2 regions of the Bacillus mojavensis genome follow, and region 2 is predicted to be linked to the other one. Evidence: riboswitches for the same ligand, from Rfam matches in the RefSeq annotation. Region 2 holds a riboswitch; the other holds the start of a gene.

Region 1 (3,212 bases), 490 kb from region 2:
TGACGAGCACTTCCCGGTCGAAGGAATGGGCCAAGAGCTTCGGCTGTTCAATTTCGGCAAGCCCCAGCGTACATATAAGAAACCCGCAGGAAGCGGCATAGTACCGTTTGACCGTACGAGGGTTCGCTTTTGACTCCGGTCTCTTTTCTTTTCTGGAGAGCAGAAGAAGAAAAGTCAAATCCGCAAACAGAGCGATGAACAAAGGATTGAACAGCTCTTTTACACTGCTGCCCATATCGCTCATGTTGCTTGCCTGAAACAAAACCGGGATGGTAATAAAATCGATATAAAAGCCGTAAAAAATCGTGTTGGAGATCAAAATGGCAGTCAGAACCAAATTGGCAATCAGCAAAAAGATGCGCTGCTTGCTGCCCTGTAAAAGCAGGCCAATTCCAAATAGAGGGAGTATGAAGCTAAGCGGATTGATCAGCAGAATCAGCTCCTGTAATAGAGAGTCGGTCTGCAAATCAAAGCCCAGTTTATAGATCACATAAGTTTTGATCCACATGAATAAGATGGATAAACTTAAAAAACGCTGATTGTGAAAAAAGGTTCCTTTCATCAATTTATAACTCCTCACGTTTTCTTGAACATCTGCCATGAGATGCTTCTTATGTAAAACCTACTAAAAACAGTCTTCTTAGACAAGCTTCAGCACTCGGTTTAAAACATGCGCCCATGGAACAGCATATAAAAATAATAGCATGATGCTATTGTCAGACCGGCCAACACAAGCTGTTCGGAAAAACTGCCTGTCTTCATATACAGCGGCAGCCGTATGCGAATGGTTGAAGGGAATAACAATTTGATGCCATTCACTGTCCAGGCATCCAGAACCAAGTGGCTTGCCATTCCAATCATCAGCCCTGCTGATATGTTTTTATCTGGAATATATGTAGCTGTGATAAAAAACATGATGAGAAGAAACAGCAGGCTGTGTGTAAAGGTGCGATGGCCAAATACGGAACTTACTATTTTCGATAAGATAGGAAATCTTCTTCCGATTTTACTTTGTGTGTGGCAGATGTCGGGAATTAATGCGCCAACCGCGCCGGACGCCGCCATGAGTACTGGGTCAAATCCATAATAATAAGCTGCTGCGGTACAAGAAGCGATGCCTCCCATGATGTGTGTTTTTCCTGTCATTTCCCCGCTTCTCCTTTATCTTTTGCAAAAATCTCTGAATTACAAATATATCAAGAGAATGTATGTTTGAGCAACAGAACTTTGGCCGATAAAAAAATGAGACGCATAATTTTCTGAGAAAAAGGCATCTTAAAGATGTACCTATTTTCTAAAAGAGGTGATACGAATGGCTTTCTTTAATAAAGATAAAGGGAAACGATCTGAAAAAGAAAAAAACGTAATCCAAGGAGCTCTTGAGGATGCCGGTTCAGCTCTTAAAGATGATCCGCTTCAAGAAGCTGTGCAAAAAAAGAAAAATAATCGCTAACCGCATGCGGATAGGGCTTGGCTCTATCCGCATTTTCCATCTGTTCCCTTTGACAGATCATTCTTTCTTTGATAATCTTCTGGAGTAACTGAATAAATAAATCCTCACTCTTTCTCAGTGAGGTAGAGGTTGCGCGGATGATGAGTCACACATGCCAGGCTGACAGGAGCTGTTAAACATGTGTAAAAGGCATCAGCGCCGAAGTGTGGAGAAAGCCGATCCTTCTCTATGCTGGGACTGTATCTGAATAAGTGCAGGACTGCCGCGTGCTTTTTCGCGGAGGGCTATCCGGAGATCAAGGGTGTGTGTTTCTTTAAGCATGGACTTTTGTTCAGGCTTTTTTTGTATTTACATGATCTCGGGTTCTGGTCCGTACAAAGAATCATTGGAGGTACTGGAATGGAACAGACAAAAAAATGGGGTTTTTGGTTATTAACGGCGTTTGTCGTTGGAAATATGGTTGGATCGGGAATTTTCTCCCTGCCGAGTTCGCTTGCTTCGATTGCAAGTCCGCTTGGCGCCACGTCCGCCTGGCTTTTGACAGGTGCGGGCGTGCTGATGATTGCGCTTGTCTTCGGGCACTTGTCGATTCGCAAGCCTGAGCTGACAGCGGGGCCGCAAAGTTATGCGAGAGCGCTGTTTTCTGATCCGAAGAAAGGGAACGCTGCCGGATTCACAATGGTGTGGGGCTACTGGGTGGCGAGCTGGATCAGTAACGTGGCGATTATCACAAGTCTCGCCGGTTACTTGACTTCGTTTTTCCCGATCTTAGTTGATAAACGTGTACTGTTTGCTGTCGGCAGCCAAGAGGTGACACTCGGCCAATTGCTGACGTTTGCTGTATGTACGATTTTGCTCTGGGGAACGCACACGATTCTTGTTGCAAGCATTAACGGTGCAAGTAAATTAAACTTTATCACAACGTTTTCGAAAGTATTAGGTTTTGTTTTCTTTATCATTGCCGGATTGTTTGTGTTTCAAACGACATTATTCGATCATTTTTATTTTCCGGTTCAAGGTGAAAATGGCACAACCATTGGCATCGGCGGACAGGTTCACAACGCCGCCATTTCTACTTTATGGGCGTTTGTCGGAATTGAATCAGCAGTGATCTTGTCTGGACGCGCGCGTACTCAGCGTGATGTCAAGCGTGCAACAATCACAGGGTTGTTGATCGCGTTAAGCATCTACATTATAGTGACATTGATCACGATGGGTGTTCTGCCGCACGATAAACTTGTCGGATCTGAAAAACCGTTCGTTGATGTGCTGTATGCGATTGTCGGAAACGCAGGAAGCGTGATCATGGCACTACTTGCGATTCTTTGCTTATTCGGAACGATGCTCGGCTGGATTTTGCTTGGCTCTGAGGTTCCATACCAAGCTGCTAAAGCAGGCGATTTTCCGGCGGTCTTTGCGAAAACGAATAAAAAGGGAAGCCCGGTTATTTCTCTGATCATTACAAATGTGATGTCACAGGTCTTCATATTCTCTGTTATTTCCCGGACAATAAGTGACGCATTTACATTTTTAACGACAGCAGCGACTCTTGCGTATTTAATTCCGTATTTAGTGTCTGCGATCTACAGTCTAAAGCTGGTTATAAAAGGCGAAACGTATGATCAGCTGAAAGGCTCCCGCGTAAAAGACGGATTGATCGCGTTGTTAGCGTGTGTATACTCATTGTTTGTTATCGTAACAGGAACTGCCGATTTAACGACATTTATTCTCGGCATCGGTTTGTTCTTTGTCGGTCTGG
Region 2 (3,212 bases):
AAGCTCCCGGACAGAGTGTGCCTTTATTATCACCTCGGACAATGTCTCGCTCCGTGTGTAAAGGACATTTCAGAAGAGACAAACAGAGAACTGGTAGAGAGCATAACCCGTTTCTTAAGGGGCGGCTATAACGACGTCAAAAAAGAGCTAGAAGAGAAAATGCTTGAGGCGGCTGAGAACCTTGAGTTTGAACGGGCAAAGGAACTTCGTGACCAAATCGCTCATATCGATTCAACGATGGAAAAACAAAAAATGACCATGAACGACTTAGTCGACCGTGACGTATTCGCTTACGCTTATGATAAAGGCTGGATGTGCGTACAGGTCTTTTTCGTACGGCAAGGAAAGCTTATTGAACGTGACGTCAGCATGTTTCCGCTTTATCAGGAAGCAGATGAAGAGTTCCTTACCTTCATCGGGCAGTTCTATTCAAAAAACAACCATTTTCTGCCAAAGGAAATTTTAGTGCCGGACAGCGTTGATCAATCGATGATTGAGCAGCTGTTGGAAACAAACGTCCATCAGCCGAAAAAAGGGGCGAAGAAAGAATTGCTTATGCTGGCACATAAAAACGCAAAAATCGCGCTTAAAGAAAAATTCTCTTTAATCGAACGTGACGAGGAGCGTTCATTCGGTGCTGTGCAGAAACTCGGAGACGCCTTAAATATTTATACCCCGCACAGAATCGAAGCGTTCGATAACTCGAATATACAAGGGACTAACCCGGTTTCGGCGATGATTGTGTTCATCGATGGCAAACCATACAAAAAGGAATACCGCAAGTACAAAATCAAAACTGTCACAGGGCCAGATGATTACGGCTCAATGAGAGAGGTTGTCAGACGAAGATATACGAGAGTGCTTCGTGAAAACCTGCCGCTGCCTGATCTGATCATTATAGACGGAGGGAAAGGCCAGATCAACGCAGCCCGTGACGTCGTAGAAAACGAACTCGGCCTGGACATCCCGATTGCCGGCTTGGCAAAGGATGATAAACACAGAACCTCCAATTTATTAATCGGTGATCCGCTTGAGGCGGTTTACCTTGAACGAAACAGCCAGGAATTTTACCTGCTTCAGCGCATTCAGGATGAGGTGCACCGGTTTGCGATCAGCTTCCACAGACAGATCCGCGGGAAAAGCGCATTTCAATCTGTTTTGGACGACATACCGGGTATCGGAGAAAAAAGAAAGAAAATGCTGTTAAAGCATTTCGGTTCCGTCAAAAAAATGAAGGAAGCAAGCCTTGAGGACATCAAAAAAGCAGGGGTTCCCGAAGCGCCGGCACAGCTGCTTTATGACAAATTGCAAAAATAATGTTGTCCTTTTGAAAAAGTTCTGATAAAATGTGAACTAATTTCATAATTAGATCGTGTAATATGGTGAAGATAGAGGTGCGAACTTCAAGAGTAAGCCTTTGGAGAAAGATGGATTCTGAGAAAAAGGCTGAAAGGGGAGCGTCGCCGAAGCAAATAAAACCCCATCGGTATTATTTGCTGGCCGTGCATTGAATAAATGTAAGGCTGTCAAGAAATCATTTTCTTGGAGGGCTATCTCGTTGTTCATAATCATCTTGATGATTAATTGATAAGCAATGAGAGCAATTCCTCTCATTGCTTTTTTTATTGTGGACAAAGCGCTCTTTCTCCTCACCCGCACGAACCAAAATGTAAAGGGTGGTTAACATGGGTCTCATTGTACAAAAATTCGGAGGTACTTCCGTCGGCTCAGTCGAAAAAATTCAAAATGCAGCAAATCGCGTCATTGCGGAAAAACAGAAAGGCCATCAAGTCGTCGTTGTCGTATCAGCTATGGGGAAATCCACTGACGCATTGGTCAGCCTTGCAAAAGACATCACTGATCAGCCGAGCAAACGTGAAATGGATATGCTGCTGGCAACAGGCGAGCAGGTCACCATTTCCCTGCTTTCCATGGCGCTGCAGGAAAAAGGCTATGACGCCGTTTCCTATACAGGATGGCAGGCGGGAATCCGCACCGAGGACGTCCATGGCAACGCCAGAATTACGGATATAAACACGTCTGCCTTAGAAAGCCAGCTTCAAAAGGGAAAAGTAGTTGTTGTGGCAGGATTTCAAGGCATGACAGACGACAGTGAAATCACGACTTTGGGCAGGGGCGGTTCAGACACAACAGCAGTGGCTTTGGCTGCCGCGTTAAAAGCGGACAAATGTGATATTTATACCGACGTGCCCGGCGTGTTTACAACCGATCCGCGCTACGTGAAATCAGCGAGAAAGCTTGCCGGCATCTCTTACGATGAAATGCTGGAGCTTGCCAATTTAGGCGCCGGTGTTCTTCATCCAAGAGCTGTTGAATTCGCGAAAAATTACCAAGTGCCGTTAGAAGTGCGTTCAAGTACAGAAACAGAAGCGGGAACATTAATTGAGGAGGAATCATCCATGGAGCAGAACCTTATCGTCAGAGGCATCGCGTTCGAAGATCAAATCACAAGGGTAACCATCTACGGGCTGACAAGCGGACTGACCACTTTGTCTACCATTTTTACAACTCTTGCAAAACGAAACATTAATGTGGATATCATTATCCAAACGCAGGCGGGAGACCATGAGACCGGTATTTCCTTCTCTGTTAAATCAGAAGACGCGGACCAGGCTGTTGCCGTACTTGAAGAGTACAAAGACGCGCTTGAATTCGAAAAAATTGAAACTGAAAGCAAATTGGCGAAAGTATCCATTGTTGGATCAGGCATGGTATCAAATCCCGGTGTAGCGGCTGAAATGTTTGCAGTACTGGCGGAAAAAAACATATTAATCAAAATGGTCAGCACATCTGAAATCAAAGTTTCAACAGTAGTGAGCGAAAATGACATGGTAAAAGCGGTGGAAGCACTGCACGATGCGTTTGAACTCTCGAAACACCCTTCAGCTGTGTCATGACAACCAAAAAGGCGGGACTCATGCAGTCACCGCCTTTTTCATTAAACAGGGTCTTTCATATCCCATTTAACAGTCAGAACCACTTTATCGGCTCTCTTTTTTACTTGTTCGTATGATTCGGCAATCTGATCATTCATCAATTGAATTTGCTCGGCGATGAAGCCAGCTTCCAGCTGAAAGCACGGTTCTTTCTGATATTTGAGCCGATTGGAAATGATCTGTCCTTCAAGCTCGAATTCTAGCTCCTGTTTCTTTGCGCTAACGTTTGTGAGGGTTCCCCAGCCTGCTTCTTCA

Evidence for each region. A riboswitch is a leader RNA that binds a small molecule or an ion and turns the genes downstream of it on or off. The one in region 2 is predicted to bind lysine.
Region 1: another riboswitch for lysine. It lies ahead of HC660_RS16800 (amino acid permease); the one in region 2 lies ahead of HC660_RS14305 (aspartate kinase).

What each region holds. Positions count from the first base shown of each region.
Region 1 covers NZ_CP051464.1:3,204,437-3,207,648, reverse strand. The annotation lists gene HC660_RS16815 (LTA synthase family protein) at 1-562, opposite strand, end outside; gene HC660_RS16810 (metal-dependent hydrolase) at 664-1,146, opposite strand; gene sspJ (small acid-soluble spore protein SspJ) at 1,313-1,453, shown strand; lysine riboswitch at 1,569-1,748, shown strand; gene HC660_RS16800 (amino acid permease) at 1,853-3,212, shown strand, end outside.
Region 2 covers NZ_CP051464.1:2,714,229-2,717,440, reverse strand. The annotation lists gene uvrC (excinuclease ABC subunit UvrC) at 1-1,317, shown strand, start outside; lysine riboswitch at 1,382-1,561, shown strand; gene HC660_RS14305 (aspartate kinase) at 1,686-2,918, shown strand; gene HC660_RS14300 (YslB family protein) at 2,960-3,212, opposite strand, start outside.